2 regions of the Micromonospora sp. NPDC048835 genome follow, and region 2 is predicted to be linked to the other one. Evidence: riboswitches for the same ligand, from Rfam matches in the RefSeq annotation. Region 2 holds a riboswitch; the other holds the start of a gene.
What was found. A riboswitch is a leader RNA that binds a small molecule or an ion and turns the genes downstream of it on or off. The one in region 2 is predicted to bind cyclic di-AMP.
Positions count from the first base shown of each region.

Region 1: another riboswitch for cyclic di-AMP. It lies ahead of AB0C15_RS07615 (C39 family peptidase); the one in region 2 lies ahead of AB0C15_RS03540 (NlpC/P60 family protein).

Region 1 covers NZ_JBEZGM010000004.1:240,850-247,853, reverse strand. Annotated here, with positions in the region: gene pseI (pseudaminic acid synthase) at 1-830, opposite strand, end outside; gene AB0C15_RS07635 (glycosyltransferase) at 964-2,127, opposite strand; gene AB0C15_RS07630 (acyltransferase) at 2,426-3,640, shown strand; gene AB0C15_RS07625 (hypothetical protein) at 3,770-4,156, shown strand; gene AB0C15_RS07620 (hypothetical protein) at 4,291-5,061, shown strand; cyclic di-AMP (ydaO/yuaA leader) riboswitch at 5,346-5,487, shown strand; gene AB0C15_RS07615 (C39 family peptidase) at 5,719-6,567, shown strand; gene AB0C15_RS07610 (alpha/beta hydrolase) at 6,691-7,004, shown strand, end outside.
Region 2 covers NZ_JBEZGM010000002.1:223,388-230,391, reverse strand. Annotated here, with positions in the region: gene AB0C15_RS03550 (NlpC/P60 family protein) at 1-180, shown strand, start outside; gene AB0C15_RS03545 (peptidoglycan recognition family protein) at 237-2,216, opposite strand; cyclic di-AMP (ydaO/yuaA leader) riboswitch at 2,452-2,587, shown strand; gene AB0C15_RS03540 (NlpC/P60 family protein) at 2,601-3,641, shown strand; gene dcd (dCTP deaminase) at 3,701-4,279, opposite strand; gene AB0C15_RS03530 (pyridoxamine 5'-phosphate oxidase family protein) at 4,376-4,933, shown strand; tRNA gene AB0C15_RS03525 (tRNA-Gly) at 5,196-5,269, shown strand; gene AB0C15_RS03520 (LD-carboxypeptidase) at 5,415-6,353, opposite strand; gene AB0C15_RS03515 (hypothetical protein) at 6,501-7,004, opposite strand, start outside.

The DNA.
Region 1 (7,004 bases), on a different contig from region 2:
CCGCCAAGTGCCGCGTACGCCCGGCCGGACTCGGCGACCAGGGCGGTGAGTTCCGCCGGGTTCAGGGAGAAGTCCGAGTCCACTCCGCCGTCCGCCCGGTCCAGGGTGACGTGCTTCTCGATGAAGCAGGCGCCGAGCGCCACCGAGGCGACCGCCACTCCGATGCCGGGCGTGTGGTCGGAGAGCCCGACGGCCACGTCGAACGCCCCGGCCAGCACCGGCAGCCGGCGCAGGTTGCTGTCGGCCGGCGGCGCCGGGTAGGAGGCGGTGCAGGCCAGCAGGATGATGCCCGCCGCGCCACCGTCTCGGGCGGTGCGCACGGCGGCGTCGATCTCGGCGACCGTCGCCATCCCGGTGGAGATCACCATCGGCTTGCCGGTGCTGGCCACGAGCCGGATCAGTGGCAGGTCGACAAGCTCCGACGAGGCGATCTTGTACGCGGGCGCGTCCAACGACTCCAGCAGCTCGACGGCGGTCGCGTCGAACGGTGACGAGAAGACGGTCAGGCCATGCTCGCGGGCCCGTTCGAAGATCGGGGCGTGCCACTCGTACGGGGTGTGCGCGCGCTCGTAGAGGCGGTACAGGTTCTCCCCGCCCCACAGCGAGTGCCCGCTGGAGATCCGGAACGCCGGGGTGTCGACGTCGATGGTGATCGTGTCCGGCCGGTACGTCTGGAGCTTGAGCGCGTGCGCGCCGCTCTCGGCCACCGCGTCGACGATGGCCAGCGCCCGGTTCAGATCGCCGTTGTGGTTGCCGGACATCTCGGCGACCACGAACGGTCGCTCCCCGGCACCGACCGCGTGCGGTCCGATCTTGATTGTCGCCGTCATTCCGACCTCTGCTCGGGTACGTCCGCACCGGGGTGCGGTGGTGCTGTCGTCGCCCTCCCGGCGGGTGGGCGACCTGGAAAACGAGGGCGCCGGGAGCCGCCCCGGCTCCCGGCGTGCGGTGCGGTGGGGGCGGTCACGGCAGGCGGTTGCCGGCCAACGCGTCGTGTCGCTGCGGTGCGCGCCCACCGTCGCGCGTCGGCGTCGCGTCGGCCCCTCGGCCCGCGTCCTCGTCGGCAGCGGGCGAACCGCTGTCGGCGCCGCCCACCGTGGCGGGCCGACGCAGGCGGCCGGCGACCCGGTGGGCCTGGCGCAGCGCCGAGTACGCCAACCAGTCGCCCCGCCCGACGAGGCGGTGCTTGAGCCCGGTCACGCCCGGGGGCAGCGGGTAGCCGCCGGTGGGCAGGTATCGGCGGTAGTGCGCGGCGGCCCGGCGGAAGAAGGCGCGGCGCAGGTGCGGGTGCAGTCGACCGTCGTTGCCCACCACCACCAGATAGTGGCTGATCATCAGCTCGAACAGCTCGGCCTGCAACCGCTCGTCCGGGTGCTTCCGGGTGACCCAGTCCATCAGCCGCTCGTACTGGGCGAAGGCGTCGAAGTGCCGGCCGCTGCGGGTGGAGGTGATCGCGCCCTGGCGGCCCTGGCGGTACAGGTAGCAGACCCGGTCCAGCACGGAGATCTTCTCGGCCCCGATGAGCAGGGGGTGGCTGAACGGGATGTCCTCGTACCAGCCGGGGAAGAACCGCAGTTCCAACTCGTTCATGAAGTCCCGGCGGACCACCTTGTTCCAGGCGGTGTGCTGCACCCGCAGCAGTTGCGGCTGGTCGGCCAGCCGGGTGACGCCGGTGATTCCGCGCAGCAGTGGGCTGCTGGCGTCGACCTCCCGGCGGCCGTCCTCGTGCACCCGCAGGTGGTCGAGCATCAGCACGTCGGGCTGGTGCTGGCGCAGCCGGTCCAGCACCGCGGCGATCGTGCCCGGCGGCAACCAGTCGTCGCTGTCGACGAACCAGACGTACCTGCCGGTGGCGACGTCGAGTCCGGCGTTGCGGGCCAGCCCCAGCCCCACGTTGGTGTTCAGGTGCACGACGCGGACGCCGTCGCGGCCGGCCGCGTACGAGCGGAGCATGTCGCCGCAGCCGTCCGGGGAGGCGTCGTCGACGGCGACCAGTTCGACCGCGTCCGACTCGGCCACCGGGATGTCGGCCCTGATCGACTCGAGGCACTGGTACAGGTACGCCTCGACGCCGTACACGGGCACGATGATGCTCAGCAGCGGTGCGTGCGTCGGCTGATTGACCACGTCCGCCACGTTCGACGACCCGGGTGGCCGGCCCCGGAACCTGACGTTGCCGCTGACTGTGGAATCACTGAACTCCCGCCCAGCGGAAGGTTAACGGCGGTCGGCGGGCGTTTCCCGGTCCGGGGATCGCCGGCTGGTGGGGCGGGTGGGACACGTCCGGTTCACCCGGGAGTGACCCGGTAGGGTGCCTCGGTGCGGCTCTGCCGGGCCGCCGCGGGCGTCGCCGTCGTGCCGTCCGACGCCGCGCCGAGGAGGACACGACAGTGCTGGTGACCCTGCCGATCGTCGGGATCCCGGCATGACGAGCGCCGCGGCGGTGTCGGCCGCGCGGTCCGTGCCCGCCCCGCCCCGGCTGCCGTCGTTGACCGGGCTGCGCTGGATCGCCGCGCTGCTGGTCTTCGGCTTCCACGCCGGGACGATGCGGATCATCGCCGAGCCGGACTACAAGGCGGTTGTCGACGCGCTGTTCACCCTCGGCCTCTCCGGGGTGCAGTTCTTCTTCATCCTCAGCGGTTTCGTGCTGGTCTGGTCGGCTCGCCCGGGGGATTCCCGGCGTACCTTCTGGCGGCGGCGGGTCGCCAAGATCTACCCGAACCACCTGGTGCTGTGGGCCGCGACGCTCGTGGTGGCCTGGTGGTTCGCCGACCCGGTCCTCCCGGCCGCCGCGCTGGAGAACCTGCTGCTGTTGCAGGCGTGGGACCCTCGGCCGGGCTGGTTCTACAGCATCAACACGGTCAGCTGGTCGCTCTCCTGCGAGTTCTTCTTCTACCTCTGTCTGCCGCTGGTGCTGCCGCTGCTGCGCCGGGCCCGGCCGAAGCTGCTCTGGGCGCTCGTCGTCGTACTGCCGCTGCTGATCCTCGCGCTCTGGCCGGCGCAGGAGCTGGTGCCGGAGGTGAGCCGGTGGTGGTTCACCCAGGTCTTCCCGCTGACCAGGTCGCTGGAGTTCTGGTTGGGCGCGGTGGCGGCCGAGTTGATGCGTCGAGGTCTCTGGCGCGGTCCCGGTCTGGGCGTGGCCAGCGGGATCTTCGTGGTCATCTGGGTGGCGGCGGCGCAGTGGATCCGTGCCGAGCTGTGGACCACGCTGCTCGCGGTCGCGTACCTCTTGGTGATCACCGCCGCCGCGGACGCGGACGTGCGCGGTCGGCGCTCGCCGTGGCGGTCCCGGCCGTTGGTGTGGCTCGGTGAGGTCTCGTTCGCCTTCTACCTGGTGCACGTGCTGGTGATGACGAGCGTGCTGCGCTGGAGCGGCACCTGGGGGGTCGGCTTCGGAGGTTGGCGTGGCCCGGCCGTGGTGCTCGGTTTCCTGGTGGCGAACCTGGTCCTCGCCGGCCTGCTGCACCGCTTCGTCGAGACCCCGATGATGCGTCGCCTGGCGCCGCGCCGTGCGGCCCGTCCGGCGCCCGTGCCCCGGCAACGTGCAGCCGGCGACGACACCGCGGGCGAAGCCCGGAGCGGGGCCGCCGACGGGGCCGGTCCGGCCGTCGGTCGATCAGCGTACGTCGACCGGCGCTGACAGCGTCCACCCTGGTCAGCGGGGTCGGCGCGGCGTCGTCCGACACGCCCGTGGTCGGTGCGCCCGGGTCGGTGCGACGGTAGCGTGGGTACGTGCTTCCGGTTGCGTTCACCCTGTCCGCTGTGGTGGGTGGCGCGCTGGGCGACGCGGGTGCTGACCAGCCTCGCCGTCGTCGCGGCCCTGGCGCTCGGCGCGGGCCCGGCCACGGCCGCCGGGTCGATGCCCAGCCCGCTGTCGACGTTCGGCGCGGTGCCGGCCGCCGTCGTTGCCGGGCCGCTGGAGGCCTCCTGCCGCCACGCCGAGGCGCCGGGGGTGGCGCGGTCGGCCTCGGCGATACCTCCGGAGGCCACCGAGGAGTCGGTGCCGGCATGGTCGGTCGGCACGCCGGTGGCGCTCCCCGGCGACGAGGGCACCGTGGTGGCCGGGGTGCTGCCGGTGCGCGCGGCCGGGTCCGAGCCGCTGCCCCTGCTCGACCGGGCGAGCGGTCGGGCTCCCCGAGCCCCGCCCGGGCGCTGAGCCACCGGGACGACCGTCCCGTCGCCGCGCCCTGTCGACCCACAAGCCTCCTACCCCGCTGACCCGTGGCCCCGCCGTGGCCCGCCGGTCGGCGCGGGCCCCCATCGCACTGCTCTCTCCCCGAGGTGCCGACCATGGAGACCGCTGTCTTCTACCAGTTCGTGACCGAGGTGCCGCAGGCCGCCGCCATCTGGTCGACGCTGTTCCTGCTGACCCTGGGCCTGCTCACCGTGCTTGCCGCCCGCCCCGAACGGGACCGGCCCGCTGACGATCCGCTCCCGGCCGCGCCCACCGCGCGGGAGGTGGCCGCCGCCGAGGCGGTCGACCGGCGCCGCTACGCCGAGGAGGTGGCCGTTGCCGCGGCCGGCGCGGCCACCACCGCCAGGCGGCGACGGGCCGCCTGGCTGACCGCTCAGGAGGAGTTGGAGCGGGCCTGGACCGGGTACGACGAGGCGGACACCGCCGCGCGTCGCTTCGCCGGCGCCGCGATGCTGCCCACCCCGCAGACGCCGCACACCCCCGCCGAGTACGCCGCCCGGGAGCGCTATCTGCACCGGGCGGCGATGGCTGCCTACTGGCGGGGCGACCTCACCATGGCGCAGCTCGGCGACGTGTTCGGCCACCGGAACGGCTGGGATTCCCGGCGACACCCGGTCGAGCAGGAGGCGCTGATCAGCAGGGTGGTCCGGGACGCGCGGCTGGTCGACTACCAGGCTGCCGCCGGCCGGGAACGGGCCGCCTGGCGGGACGCGGAGTTGGCCGCCGAGTCCGCTCGTGTTCTCGCCGAGGAGGCGTACGCGGCGAAGGCCAGGCTGCACCCGACCCCGGCGCCCGCGCCGCGGTCGGTGGCCCGGGCGTTGCGTCCCGCCCTCGTGGCACGGTGGCGGCCGGCCCGGGTGGGTTGAGCCCGATCCGTGATGTGAGGCCGGTCACGGGTGTGGTGAATCGGACGTCCGGCGCGGTTGGTGGGATTGTTCCGGTGAATGCGGTGCGGTTGTTTGCGCCCTGTCCGGTTGTCGCCCATCGGTGCCGCCGTAACCGGTTGTCCCATCGAGTCACGTCATCGGCAATACGCGCAGAAATTGTTCCGCCAATTGGGGTTTACACAGGTGAACCTGGCTTGGCAGGGTGCGGAGCGGCCAGTAGTGTCGTCACGTCCGATGCGGTAATCGATCGCAGGAAGCGACGCCGCATCGACCCGCTTAATCGTGATCTACGAACCGGGGACCCATCAGTAAGTCCGGGGTGAATCCGCGAGCCACGGCCCGCGGTAGGGCGATCTTCCCGCCCGAATCCGTCAGCTAACCCGGTAGGCGGTGTCGGAAGGAGTCACTCCTCGTGCAGCACCTTTCCACCCCTCGGTTGTTCCCTCGCCTCCACGGCGCGGCGGTGCACCCGCTCATTCGTCACGTGACGGTGAGCTGACCCCCGGGTCATCGCCTTTCCCGCCCGGCCGCGCCGGGCGTTCCCCTGAGCGGTTCACCATCCGCGGACCACGGTCCGCGTGCTGGCGCCTGCCCGGATACCGGTCCGGCCCCGGTGCGCCGCTCTCCCCCTGATCCGTGGAGGACCCCGTGAAGCACACCCTGCAGCGTCAACTCCGCCGTCTCGCCAGCGAGCGCCCGTACCAGATCGTTGCCGCCTCCGCCGCGGCCCTCGCGATCGCCACCACCACCGGCGCCCTGCTCACCACCGCCGACCACGCCCCGGCCAGCCAGCGCACCGCGACCACGGTCGCCGAGATGCGCAGCGACGTCGCCGCCTCCAGCGGCGAGGTTCGGGACGCGTCCCCCTCGGCTAGCGCCGCGCCGACCACGGCCGCCCCGACCACAGATGCCGCGTCGCCGGCCGCCAAGGCCAAGAGCAACCCGGACCTCACCCGTAAGCCGACGCCGCCGAAGCCCCCCGCGACGAAGGTGCTCGACTACGACTACGAGGCGCAGAACACCTACTACAACTGCGGCCCGGCGGCCACCCGGAACGCGCTCAGCGCCGCCGGCATCGACCGCACCCAGGAGGAGCTCGGCGCCGAGCTGGGCACCACCGAGATGGGCACCAACTCGGCCGAGGACACCACCCGCGTGCTCAACGCCGAGGTGAAGGGCTCCCCGTACCGCACCCGGATGTTCCCCGGCGCGCCCAGCCCGGCGCAGATGGACCGGCTCCAGGCAGACGTGGTGAAGGCCATCACCGACGGCCGTGGCGTGGTGGCGAACGTCGTCGGAGACGCCGCCGACACCGACGGCGGCTGGCACTCCTACGGCGGCGGGCACTACATCGCCGTCGTCGGCTACAAGGACAACGGCCGCACCGTGCGGATCGCCGACTCGGCGAACCCGACCGACCCGTCGTACTGGATCACCACGATCGACCTGGCCAACTGGATCACCAGCCGGGGCTACTCCGCCTGACCCGGGCACCCTTACCGCCGCGGGCGCCGTCTCCCACAAGGGGCCGGCGCCCGCGGCGTCTGTCTGCGCGGTCCGTCGTCGGCGGCTCTCGTACCTGGCCGTGAACCGTGGCAGACTGCGGCCGTGGTGGAGAAATCGGGTGGTAGAAGGCCGGTTCTGCTGCTGCTGCACGGCATGGGGGCGACCGGGGACGTGTGGTTGCCCTGGGCGCCGTACCTCGAGCAGCACTGGCCCGGGCGGTGGCTGGCACCGGACCTCGCCGGCCACGGCTGGGCGCCGCCACTGCCCTCGTACTCCTTCGCTGGTCTCGCTGAGCGGATCGGGCAGGCCCTCGCCCCCGACGACCGGTTCGTCGTGCTGGGGCACTCGCTGGGTGGGGTGGTCGGCCTGGCTCTCGCCGCCCGCGACGCCGGGATGCCTGTCGACGCGGCCGTCGG
Region 2 (7,004 bases):
AAGGCCGTCTCGCGGGCCGACGCTCGCCCCGGTGACCTGGTCTTCTTCTTCTCCGGCCTGAGTCACGTCGGGCTGTACCTCGGCAACAACCAGATGGTGCACGCACCACGTGCCGGCAAACCGGTGCAGGTGTCGAGCATCACCACCATGCCCATCGCCGGGTTCCGCAGACCCGGCTGATCCACCTCGTACGACGCGACGGCCCCCGGTCACCGACCGGGGGCCGTCGTGGTTCTTCAGCGGGGCGCGCCCACCGGGGACGGCAGCAGCCGCACGTCGGCGAGGTCGACGTACATGATCCGGTGGCCGAACTGGATCTGCGCGTAACGGTTCTTGCCGCGGATCACCGTCCAGTCGCCGGGCGAGGAACCGTCGAACGTGCTGGCCCGGTAGTACTCGCCGGCCAGCACCGCGCCGACGGCGTACCGCTGCCCGGCGGCCAGGGTGTACTGCAGCGGCGAGATCGCCTGGTAGGGCACTCCGTCGGGGTACGCCGACTGCTCCGGGTACGCCCGTCCGTAGACCGGGATCGTGGTTCGGCCGGGCTTCGGCGTGGCCACCACGCCGACGGTCCAGCTTGCGGTCGGCGCGGACGTCGGGTTGTGGAACCAGGCCCGCTGCCCGAGGTACCAGATCGCCGTCCAGTCGCCCTGCCGCCCGGCCAGCGCGTAGGTCTGCCCGGCGGATGCCCGGGCCCCGTGGTCCGACACGACCATCGTGTTCGGGGTGCCGTCCGGACGCAGCGCGATGTCGTTGACGAGCGGCGCGTCCGCCGACGGTGCGCTGCGCAGGACCACCGCCGAGGAGCCGCGCGGCGTGCAGGGCACCCCCACGGTGACGCAGTCGGTGAGGGCCGGCCGGTTGGTGGCGTAGTCGGGATCGATCCGGACCATTCCGGTGGCCGGGGTGCCGGTGTCCAGCCGAGGGGCGTGCAGCAGGTCGAAGTAGTGCGTCCAGTCCCAGTACGGGCCCGGGTCCCAGTGCATTCCCCGCACTGTCGAGGGGATGGTGCCGGGCACGTTGTCGTGGCCGATGATGTGCTGACGGTCAAGTGGGATGCCCAGCCGCAGCGCCAGATGCCGGACCAGCTTCGCCGAGGTCCGGTACATCGCCTCGGTGTACCAGGTGCCCTGCGCCGCGAAGCCCTCGTGCTCCAACCCGATCGCCTTCGCGTTGACGTACCAGTTGCCGGCGTGCCAGCCGACGTCCTTCGTCTTGACGTGCTGGGCGATGTGCCCGTCGACCGAGCGCAGCGAGTAGTGCCAGCTCACGTAGGTGGGGTCCTGGACGAGTTGCAGGGTCGTCGCCCAACTCGCCTCGGTGTCGTGGATGACGATGTACTCGATCTTCTGCCGCGCGGGCCGGTCGGAGAGGTCGTGGTTGCCGTAGTCCTCGCCGAACGCCTCGTAGGGCGCCGGGATCCACTCACAGGAGATGGTGCGCGGGCACTCCACTCCGTCCGGGCGGGTGAGTCGGCGCAGGCCCAGGCGGTCCAACCAGGAACGCTCGGGCCGCACCGCGCGGGCCGCCAGGGTGATCCGCTGGCCGTCGTCGGTCACCCGGGACTCGCCCGCGCCGATGGTGGTGAACACCTCGTCGGCGAAGGCCGCCGCGGCGTCGGCGCTGTCCGCGCCGGAGTAGCGGGCCACCGCGCCGTACCAGGCCGCCGGGTCGGTGCCGGCACCGACCGGAGCGCCCAGATCCCTCTGGTACGCGCCGAGCAGCGCGGCCCCACCCCGGATGTTGAGGCCCGGGTCGGTGCGCAGTGCCTCGGGGGTGGCACCGGTGAGCGTGGCGGCGGCGTCCACGGTCTGCAACGCGGCGGCAGCCGGCGCGGAAGGCTCGACCGGCCGGGGGGCGGGCACCCGGGCGGCACGAGAGTCGTCGCCGCGGGGATCCTCGGCACCGGCGTCGTGGTGACCGCGCCCGGGTAGGGCGGCCACGTGCCGCGCATCGGTCAGGTGCATCGGGCCGTAGCCGCCGCTGGTGCTCGGTGTGCCGGCGTTGGTGTCCCAGCGCGACTCCAGGAAGGAGACGCCGAGCAGCACGACGGCGGGCACGCCGTACTCGGTCGCCGCGGCGGCGTACTGCTGCTGACGGGTGGTCGTGGGCGCGGCGGCGGCCGGGCCGACGGTGAGCGGAACCGTGGTCGCGGCGGCGACCACGGTGGCGGCGAGCAGCGCTCGCGCGCCGGTCGACAGGGTTGGATGGTGCATCGAACCCCCTAGATTCTCGCGGAGTGCGGTCAGGTCACCATCGCGCCGCCCGGGAGGTTGCGTCAATACCTTTCCATCTATCGAAGTATCTGGAAGAATTTTTTCACGTACCTTCAGTGACCTCCTCCAATCGGTACGGAGTGTCACGGCCGCGCGGGTTGCGGATCGGTAACAAGCGTCTCTACTCTGGTCATTCGTCGGCCCGACAGCAGCTCCGCTCAGCCCGGGCGGTAACGGACCGACACCGCCGAGTCGTTTCCGAGCGAACCGGGGACCCAGGTCCCTCGGGGTGAATCCGCAGCCACTGCGGTAGGGCGCCGACTTCCCGCCCGAACCCGTCAGCTAACCCGGTAGGCGGTCAGGAAGAAGGAGTACGGAACCCCGGTGGCACTCCATGCCCCGCGGCCGTCGTCCGAGCGGTCGGCAACAGCCGGCCCGGCGACGATCGTGCCGCGCCCACGCTGGTCCCGCTTCACCACCGCCCTCGCCGCGCTGGCCGGCGTCGCCGTCGTCCTGACCGGCAGCGCCACGGCAGCCCACGCCGACCCGTCGGTCGCCGAGATCGAGCGCCAGATCGACGCCGACTGGAACAAGCTCGAACCGATCATCGAACGGCACAACGCCACCCGCACCGACCTCGCCGCGAAACGCAAGCAGGCCGACGCGCTGGCCGCCCGGATCACCCCGCTGGAGCGTCAGGTCGACGCCGCGATGGACAAGGTCAGCGCCCTGGCCGTGCGCGCCTACAAGGGTGAGAACGTCTCGACCGTCAACGCGGTGCTGGGCAGCCGGTCGCCGAGCGAGGTGGTCGACCAGCTCGAAATGCTCGACCGCTTCGCGCACAACCAGCAGAAGGACGTACGCCAGGTGGCCGACCTGCGCGACAAGCTGGCCGCGCAGAAGGCCCCGCTGGACGAGATGGTGGCCCAACTGACCCGCACCGAAGCGCAGTTGGCGGCGAAGAAGAAGCAGATCAACGAAGAGATCGACCGCCTGCAGAAGCTGCGCCTCAAGGTGTACGGCAGCGGCGGCGGCGGTCCGCTGCGCCCGGCGCCCTGCCCGGGCAGCTACCCCGGCGGCGGCGCGGGCACCGCGGTCAAGTTCGCCTGCGCCCAGATCGGCAAGCCCTACGTCTGGGGTGCCGAGGGTCCGAACTCGTACGACTGCTCCGGGCTGATGCTCGCCGCCTGGGCCAAGGCCGGCGTGTCGCTGCCGCACAACGCCGCCGCGCAGAGCCGCGTCACGAAGAACGTCAGCAGGGGTGACCTGCGCCCCGGTGATCTGGTCTTCTACTACAGCGACATCCACCACGTCGGCATGTACGTCGGCGGCGGCTGGGTGGTGCACGCCTCGCAGGCAGGTCAACCGGTCAAGATGAAGAAGGTCGACGACGGCCCGATCCACAGCTACGGACGCCCCGGCTGACCCCGGGTGACCGAGGGCCCGCCGCGATCCGTCGCGGCGGGCCCTCGTCGTCCCTGGTTCTAGCGGGTCGGCCAGGTGCGCCAGTGTTGCCAGGCGCGGCTGGGCGTCGGCCCGCGCTGGCCCTGGTAGCGCGAGCCGTAGACCACCGAGCCGTACGGGTGCTCGGCCGGCGAGGAGAGCCGGAAGATGCAGAGCTGCCCGATCTTCATGCCCGGCCACAGGGTGATCGGCAGGTTGGCCACGTTCGAGAGTTCCAGCGTCACGTGACCGGAGAAGCCCGGGTCGATGAAACCGGCGGTGGAGTGCGTGAGCAGCCCGAGCCGGCCCAGGGAGCTCTTGCCCTCAAGTCGGCCGGCGAGCTGGTCACCGAGCGAGATGACCTCGAGCGTCGAGGCGAGCACGAACTCCCCCGGGTGCAGCACGAACGGCTCGCCGTCGGGGACCTCGACCGCCGAGGTCAGGTCGTCCTGCTGCATCGCGGGGTCGATGTGGGTGTAAAGGTGGTTGTTGAAGACCCGGAACAGCCGGTCGAGTCGGACGTCGATGCTGGAGGGTTGGACCAGAGTGGGCTCGAACGGCTCCAGGCCCAGCGTGCCGGCCTTGATCTCGGAGACCAGGTCGCGGTCGGAGAGCAGCATCGGACAACCATAGCCTTCCCGGAGACGGCTGGATTCGGTGCCGGTGACCAGCGCGTCGAGGTCGCTGCTCGTACATTTGTTCGATAGAATGCCCACATGGCTTCCTGGTCCGAATTCGCCGCCGACGAGCCCCGACTCGCCGACGGGATCCGCGTTCTCCTTCAGCAGTACGGGCCGGGCTTCGGCTATCTGGCCACGGTCCGTGCCGACGGCGGGCCCCGCGTCCATCCGGTCTCCCCGGTGATCACCGCCGAGGGGCTGTTCTGCTTCGTCATCGACTCGCCCAAGCGTCGTGACCTCGAACGTGACGGCCGCTACGCGCTGCACTCGTTCCCCGCTGAGGAGAGCGACGACGAGGCGTACGTGGCGGGGCGCGCCCGTCCGGTTACCGACCCCGCGCGGATCGCGCGGCTGGCGCAGGGTGCCCGGGCCGAGCCGCAGGTCGACTGGCGGCTCTTCGAGTTCACCGTCGACGTGGCGATGCTCACCCGCCGCGAGCAGCACATCGCCGGCATTCCGGGCCTCGCGTCGGGCCAGCCGGCCGTCCGGGTGTGGCTCGACCCAAACGCCCCGTCGGCGGTGGCCACCCCTCTGGCCGTCCCGTCGACGCGCCCGACCCGCCTCAGCCGTGACGTCCAGTGCACCGCCGCCTGACCACGCCTCCCGGAAGACCACCGGCGCCGGCTCCGTCATGACGGAGCCGGCGTCCGGAGTGCGCCCCAGCCCGCCCGCCGCCTGCGATGATCAACTCGGATTCGGTGAAGCCGCGGTGTCCCGGCGCCTCGGATGCCCCGACTTTCAGAAAACCGAGTGGATCAACCGGTCCGAGCCGGGCGGAACGGTACGCGCGTAGCAGCGGCCGGCAGGGGGTGCCTGGGTGCAGAGGCTCGACGACTCGGGTACAGTGGTGCCGCTTGCGGGTGTAGTTCAATGGCAGAACATCAGCTTCCCAAGCTGACAGTGCGGGTTCGATTCCCGTCACCCGCTCCACCGCGAAGGCCCTGGCCAGGACGTCAGTCCCAGCCAGGGCCTTCGATGTTCCACGGTCAAGGACCACGCCACCTGCCGTCAGCCGGCGTGTCGCAAGGTCGCTCCTCCCCGAAGCCCCGGTACGCGCCGGACTCGGCGTGGCGCCCTACCGGTAGTCGGCGAAGATTCGGCGTTCCACGCCGTCGACGGTGACCGGGCCGCCGTGCGGGAGGATCCACTGCGGTCGGGTGTGACCGAACGGCACGCCGACGCAGACGACCGCCTCGGGGTTGTAGCGGGTCACCACGTCGACGACGGTGTCGCGCTGCTGCTCGCGTAGCCGTGCCCGGTCTGCCGTCGAGGGGCGGCGGGTGTGGTCGGAGGTCGGCGGGCGGGCGACCAGGACCGCGTCGACGGCGCTGAGGAGACCACGCTCACCAAGTGATCGGACGATCCAGCCGACCTCGCGGGCCGGGAGAAGCTCCTCTGACGTCTCGATGATCAGCACCCCGCCGTGCAGAACGTCAGGTGGGAACGGGAAGCGCCCCGCCGTCAGGATCCACTGGATGACCTCCAGGCAGCCACCCCAGGTGCGCCCGGTGACCGTGCGGGAGGGCCCGTGCCAACTCCACGGCTCGGTCGGTTCGCGCTCTCCGAAGGACTTCAGTGCCTGCGGGTCGGCCCAGTCGAGCCCGACGTCCTCGGACTCACCCGGATCGGTGATCTCCAGCCGCTCCCCGGTGAGCAACGCCGCTCGCAGCGACCGGACGTGGACGTCGTCGACCGCCGGCCCGGGGCCGAGGTGCACCTGGGAGGACCCGCCGTAGAAGCTGGCGATGCCGAGGCCCCAGAGCCAGTGGTGCAGGTTGGTGTTGTCGCTGGTGCCGAGGAACGGCTTCGGGTCGGCTCGGGCCAGGTCGGCGTCCAGGTGCGGGATGACAGTGATCTGGTCGTCGCCGCCGATGACGGCGAGAATGCCGCGTACCTGCGGGTCCGCGAAGGCGGCGTTGATGTCCGCCGCCCGCGCCGCCGCGCTCGCACCCACCTGCCGGGTGGTGGGGTATTCGACCGGAACGAGGCCGGTCAGGTCGGCGAGCCGTCGCATGGCCTGCTCGTGGATCCCCGGATAGGCACCGGGCGCAGCGAAGGAGGGCGAGAGGACCGCGAGGTGGTCACCCGGGCGGGCTTTCCGAGGACGAACAAGCTCATGCTCCATGTCGAGATCCAACCGGTGTATCGGTCGGTGCGCATCTCATTTCGGACGCGCCCGCTTCACACGCCGGTCGTCGAGCCAGAGCACCAGCCCGTTGCGACTGCGGTAGACGGCGATGCTGGCGATCACGAGGGTGATCAGAATCCCCCACGCCCAGAATCGACCACCGACCCCGCCGGGCGGGGTCGCGTCGCGGGTGCGTCCGCCGTTGATCACGTTGTCGGCGACGTCGACGGCGAGGATCTGCTCCGGAGCGGTCATCAGGGTTCGTGGTGCGGTGACGGCGGGTGTCAGGGCCAGCACCCGTACGCTGCGCACATTGGGGTAGGCGGTGCGCTGGTCCAGCTCCAGCGGCTGGTCGAACCGGTCCGGGCTGAGGGGTTCGGGCTGGTAGGCGACCACCAGCGCGGACCCGTCCGGGCCCCAGCCGAGCAGTCGGATGGTGGTCACCCCGGTGACAACGGGCAGGGGTAGCGGTGCGGTGTCCCGGCCGGTGGCGGGGTCCACCCGGCGCAGGTTCCAGTCGGTGCTGCCGGGCTTCCG